2 regions of the Lysinibacillus sp. NPDC056232 genome follow, and region 1 is predicted to be linked to the other one. Evidence: riboswitches for the same ligand, from Rfam matches in the RefSeq annotation. Region 1 holds a riboswitch; the other holds the start of a gene.
What was found. A riboswitch is a leader RNA that binds a small molecule or an ion and turns the genes downstream of it on or off. The one in region 1 is predicted to bind cobalamin.
Positions count from the first base shown of each region.

Region 2: linked by a shared signal. The riboswitch ahead of ACFCYJ_RS03445 ((2Fe-2S) ferredoxin domain-containing protein) and the one ahead of ACFCYJ_RS18620 (FecCD family ABC transporter permease) in region 1 are both predicted to bind cobalamin.

Region 1 is NZ_JBHJTF010000027.1:57,374-60,587, reverse strand. Features, by position in the region: gene ACFCYJ_RS18625 (ABC transporter ATP-binding protein) at 1-578, opposite strand, end outside; gene ACFCYJ_RS18620 (FecCD family ABC transporter permease) at 579-1,637, opposite strand; cobalamin riboswitch at 1,759-1,943, opposite strand; partial or broken gene ACFCYJ_RS18615 (topoisomerase C-terminal repeat-containing protein) at 2,353-2,679, opposite strand; gene ACFCYJ_RS18610 (hypothetical protein) at 2,678-2,863, opposite strand; gene ACFCYJ_RS18605 (MFS transporter) at 3,004-3,214, opposite strand, start outside.
Region 2 is NZ_JBHJTF010000003.1:40,350-43,563, reverse strand. Features, by position in the region: gene cobJ (precorrin-3B C(17)-methyltransferase) at 1-1,320, opposite strand, end outside; gene ACFCYJ_RS03445 ((2Fe-2S) ferredoxin domain-containing protein) at 1,325-1,696, opposite strand; cobalamin riboswitch at 1,834-2,016, opposite strand; cobalamin riboswitch at 2,435-2,619, shown strand; gene ACFCYJ_RS03440 (energy-coupling factor ABC transporter permease) at 2,943-3,214, shown strand, end outside.

The DNA.
Region 1 (3,214 bases):
TGCAAGGCTACAATGACCGTAATCGGCAAGCTCTGTATTAAATCCATGAGCTGGAGTTGATGCTGAATATCTAAATGATTCGTTGGCTCATCTAATGCCATGACCTTAGCCTGTTGCGCCAAAGCCCTTGCAACAACGACTCGTTTTTTCTCACCACCAGATAATGAACTAAAAGTACGTTCACTTAAATGCAGTACGCCTGCTTGCTGCATCGATTCCTCGACAATAGCTAGATCTTCTTTTGTATCCACTTCCATAAGCCTTTTATGCGGTGTACGTCCCATTGCAACAAGGTCCTTAACAGTGAACTCAAAAAGCACTGGTGTTTCCTGCCCTACGACGGCTAGTTGCTTTGCTATCTCCTTTGAAGATTGCTTGTAAATATTTTCATTAAATAAAAATACTTCTCCCTCTTGAGGTTGTAGCATACGGTACATATTTTTTAATAGGGTCGATTTCCCACTGCCATTAGGACCAATTATGCCCACAAACTCGCGTTCTTGAATATGTACAGAAACATTGTTTAATATTTTCACCTGCTGCACGGCAAAAGTAAGGTTTTTTGCTACGTATACCATCTAATTTTCCTCCCCGAAAGAATACATTTGCTTACGCAACATCCATATGAAAAATGGGCATCCGCATAAAGCAGTAATAATTCCAATCGGCATTTCCTCAGGTGCAATCACAATGCGCGCAGCTGCATCAGCCCATATTAAAAATATCGCACCAATTAATGCACTGACTGGCAGTACAAACTTATAATTTGAGCCGACAATCATGCGTACGATATGTGGAATAATCAGGCCTATAAAGCCAATTGCACCACTTACAGCAACTAGGACACCTGTTAATAGGGAAATTAATAGAATTAGTAGCAATCGAAATTTCTCTAAATTAACCCCCAGCGTAACAGCAGATTCTTCGCCTAGTAAAAGTAAATTCAAATGACGTGCATGAAGACGTAAAATTACGTAGACGACCGTCAAAACAACGAACGGAATCATTAAATTTACCCATTTCGCTCCAGCCAGACTTCCCATCATCCAATACATCACTGCTTTTATGCCGCCCTCTTCTTTCGCCATCATCAGCATAAAATTCGTCATTGCTGACAAAACTAGTGACACGGCAATTCCGGCTAATAATAGTCGAATAACTGAAATTCGCCCCTCAACTCGTGCTAAGAAAAACACGATTAGTACTGCAATCGTCGCACCTATAAAAGCCGCAAGTGATAGCGCATACATACCTAAAAATGAAAAAGCGCCAAGTAAAATAACAGACGTCGCCCCGACAGATGCACCGGAAGATACACCTAAAATATATGGGTCTGCGATTGAGTTGCGAACTAAAGCTTGTATAGCAGCTCCCGAAATTGCAAGACCCGCTCCGACTATTATGGCAAGTACTACGCGGGGAGTACGAATTTGCCAGATGATGATTTCCTGCGAACGACTCCAATCTTCTGTAATGCCAAGTGGATTGAACGGGATATGCGACAAAATAATACGCCATACAATACTAGGTGTAATAGACACTGAGCCTACCATTATCGCTAACGTCAGGGATATTAGAACGACACCAGTCAACACTAATAAGAGTAGGTTGATTTTTCTAGTTGTTGGATTCTTCAAAACGCTCTCCTCTCTTAAAGCAAAGGGCATAAAAAAAATCCCCTTGTCTACAAGAGGATGTCATAGTTAAATAAAGGGCGTCTCTTCCCAGTCACTACAACCATCCTCGTGGTTCTATGTAAGTTTGTTGCTTTTATTGGCAGGTCTCCTGGCTTAGGTTCATCATCTATACGCCTTCCCATAGCTCGCTACAGTGACATATTGTATAGACTCTCCATTACAGTTGCGGGACAGCATCGGATTTGCACCGATTTCCCTTTTAAGCAAACGAACAATGTCATTCGCACCAACAAAAATTATTAAGTTATAAGAGGAACAATATCAGAATATTTTCCAGATAGCAATTATATTATATATTACATTAAAGCAAAAATAGTAATAAACGAGATATTAATAGCTAGAAAATAGAACCATTAAACATTAATTACTATTAGAAAAATAAAATAAATTTAGATAATAATTTATCTTACCTTACTATACAAATTCCTCATAGTACGCTATTAGTAATCTCTTTCTTCTCGATATTCAATATCAGTGAGGGTAACACTCTACATAATCTACTAACAAATCTTTCATTCCGTTTTTTTGGTTATCTATTTTTATAAATGGAAATTATAAAAATACAAAGGATTTTCTTTTTAAAAGGGTAGTGAAAATTAATTCAGAAAGATTCATAAATGCTTAATTTATATCCTTATTTTTCAAATTCCATCTTTCAACTAAAATATTCGTTGTCTGTATTTTTTTCATATTTTAATTGAGCATCGAATTTAGAACCTTTTTTACTTGTTAAGCCTTTTACCAATACCGTTCCATCGGCTAGCAATTTCTTCACCATTGTTTTGGTAGGCTTCTTCTTCATCGTGGCTAAAAATTTATCGTTTTTCCAGATGACAAATTTACAGCCCTTTTTCCAGTTACTGCAGCCGAAGCCTTTTTGTCCTTCAATCACGCTATGACCACATAATGGGCATTTCCCCACTGCTTCAAATTTCTTCTTTGTTCGTGTTACTTTGCTGAGTGTCACATCTTCACTATTTTTAAAACCAATTTCCATGTGTATCACCAATCAACCCCGCAACTCTATTTCCTTCTTCATCTTCTATAAAAAGACCAATATCTTTTACTACCTTATCTTCAATGTTATCAAGATTGTATTTTAATAACTCTTGAAAAATATGTTCTTTTTCTTCTTCAGTGACCTTTTCGGATTCAATGTATTTCATTTATTCGACCCCCTTTATACGATTTTAATAATTTTCCTAATACCTTAATTCAGCACTTCTTCCCTTTTCAAAACTGACAGAAAACTCCACTCACAATAAAGTACACAACATAGTAAAGTGTGATTCAAACCTTTTTATAATTATCTGTTTAAAGAAGAAGCACCTTTATAAAAATATTCCTGCCGTTTAGCACCTGATACAGTTTTTAATGCCAATAACCCTAATAAGAAGAAGGCAAATGAACCTATTAACCCCACAGGACGGATCGAAGTTAATTCAGCTGCTAAACCTATTAAAACCGTTAAAGCAACAATGAAACCTGCTTCAATGACACTAAAGATGCTTCCGAAT
Region 2 (3,214 bases), on a different contig from region 1:
ACCAAGCTTTTCTTGAATCTCTTCTGCATATGGAATCGAATCGGTTTTTTCTCCGTAACAGAAATCACAAGCCTTTAACGAAAGTACCTCACCAATTGGTGTTAGTAAAAAGCCCACTTTACGAAGCTTTGCTGTAATTTCTTCAGGCTCAGACGTTGGAATTTTCAAATGAATTTGATGGTCTGGTGTATACTCCATCGTCCCTTCCTCACCAACGACCTCAGCTAACGTCATCATTTGTTGAGGAGTAAAGAATTTATTGGCTACCCCTGGACTTACAGCTAATTCAAAAATGGATTCGATTTTTTGTTGAACAAACTTAGGTGAACTTTTCACAGCGCTCGTTCCCTTCACCATTGCCAGAGCTGCTGTCGCCAATTCAAGTGATGATTTTTTAGGCTTTGGTTCAGGTGTTATAGCTAAACTGGGTTTTATACGATTGGCATTGGGATCTGTCGCAAAATCATTACGCGCAGAGCCTGTTTCTTGATTCATGGCCCACGGTTCATTTTCTTCCTTCAGTCGTTGATGTGGTCGTAACGGCTGTTTTTCTTCACCAAGTGTATATTTGCGCTGATAACCCCGTGGCGTAATCATTTTATTGTCGTAGAAGAATGTTGTTGAATTCCCGATAATAACAGTTGTTAACATGCCGATATCATGTTCAAGCATTTCTGCTAAAGTTGTCATCGTAATTTCTTGTCGTTCTCGATATGCGCTTTTCACAAGTCCAACCGGTGTATCTGGCGAACGATATTCTAATAAAATTCGTTGTGCTTCTACGATTTGTCTCGTACGACGTCCACTTTTCGGGTTATAAAGAGCAATAACAAAATCCGCCATTGCTGCCGCTTCTACTCGTTTTGCAATTAAATTCCAAGGTGTTAAGTGGTCACTTAAACTAATGGTACAGGCGTCATGCATAATGGGAGCACCTAGTAAACTGGCACATGAATTAATAGCTGAAATACCTGGAACAATTTCTACCTCGATACCAGTTGCTTCTGTCCAGCCTAGCTCGATTAATACCTCATACACTAATCCTGCCATTCCATAAACCCCGGCATCCCCACTGGAAATGACCGATACGATACTTCCAGCCTCTGCTTGACGCACCGCTTCTTGAGCACGTGAAACTTCCTCTGTCATACCAGTACTAATAATCGACTTTGCACTAACTAAATCCTGAATCAGTTCAACATAAGTTTTATAGCCTATAATCATATGACTTTGTTGTAGTGCTTCCACAGCACGAGTCGTAATATGTTTAAAGTCTCCAGGGCCAAAGCCAACTACGAAAATCTTACCTTTTTGAGCCATTTTGTTACCCCTCTTTCTCCTTTTCAATACCTTTAATGGCTGTTGTTTGCGCTGTACGCTGCAACAAACCTTCACGCAATGTAAAAACATGCTCATTATGTAACGATTCATGATTTAAATCTTGTACGAGTGCCTTCGCATGCTCCGTTGTCGACACACGGTACCAATTCCCCTGAGGATAAGCGATGACAACACAAGCATCCTTACACCTACCATTACAGCGGGTCCTTGTTGTATGTATTTCCTGATCAAGCGCTAGCAACCGTATTTCATCACGAATTGCCTGTGTAATATCTTCAGCATCTTTTTTCATACAACTACTACCATTGCATATAAAAAGATGTGTTTTCATCCCCTCTAAATTCCAAGTTGTCATAGTTGTTCTCCCCTCATTTGCTTTTAGGAAAAAGAAAAACCTTTACTCTAGTCGAAGAGTAAAGGTTTAGTAGAAGCCAAATAAAAACGAATATACGGGTACTCGCTCTCGCTTCAACTTCTCCCTCCGAAAAGTTTGCATGCATTATCACATAAGCAGGTTTCCTGACTTAAGCTTCCTTTTACTTTCGCGCCTTCCTAGTTTTCACTAGTGGCATCCGCGATTTCATCAGCTATTACAGTAGCGGGGGCTGTATCGGATTCTCACCGATTTCCCTATTATCTTGAAAATATTCAAGCACTTATGGATGTTTTATATGAATTTATATTATATCAATTATGCCTCGGCATAATTGCGTCCGGAATCGGCTTTGTGCTTGCACAAAGAACTTATTTCCGATTCCGTGACATCCGCCGGAGGCTTTAACTTCTTTCAGCAGGTGTTTGGAACCCGCTGAAAAGTAACTTAAATCTGCATTCATCTCACTACCTATAGAGGTGGGAGACTTCTGCTGAAAGAAGTTTAATGTAATAGAAAACTGTTTCTATCATATCTTATTATTTAAAAAATTCAATATTTCTTTTTTAATTTGTGACAATTTTTTTAATATTTCATAGCAATATGTGAAATCTTTATCTATTTATCAGAATTTTCGACATAGAATCTCAATTTAAAATTTTTTCATAAAAAGTATAGCATATATATGGAAAATCATGTTACACTTTGTCGTGAAATCTCACAACTTCATCTTTTTTCGGTGCGAATTGTTCATCATTTCGCTTAAAAGGGAAGCCGGTTCAAGTCCGGCGCGGTCCCGCCACTGTACTAGGGAGTTTTATAGAGAACGTCACTGTCCAAAGGATGGGAAGGCCTATAAAACGTTGAACTAAAGCCAGGAGACCTGCCGAAAAATATGTGATCGTTTCAACCTACGAGGATAGGTGTGCGGCTGAGCAGATTAGAATTTTATTTGCATTTTTAGCTATGCACTTTTCCACAAACGGAGAAGTGTTTTTTATTTTCATTCAAAAGAGACCCCATCTCAAGGTGGCAGATGAGTACAGATATGGTTCCGGCTTGGTCAAAACATCTACTGAATGAAAATAAAGCCTCCGGCGGATGTCACGGATTTTCAAAGGAATGAAATGTGCTGGCACAATTCAAAATCCTGACGCAATTACGCCAAGGCGAAATTGTTTAGTTCGCATACTAATTCGAAAAATTTTAATGTGAGGAGGAGAGATATTTGAAATTCTCAGGTTGGAAGCTTAGTTATTTCTTATTGGCATTTTTATTCGTGCCAAATCGTGCATTTGCGATGCATATTATGGAGGGCTTTTTGCCAATCGAATGGGCGATTTTTTGGTGGGTCTTATCGATTCCATTTATTATTTTAGGATTACGTTCTATTCGTAAAACTATTGATGAAAATCCTGAAACAAAAATGATATTAGGGCTATCGGGTGCTTTCGCCTTTGTGCTATCAGCTTTAAAAATCCCTTCTGTAACGGGAAGTTG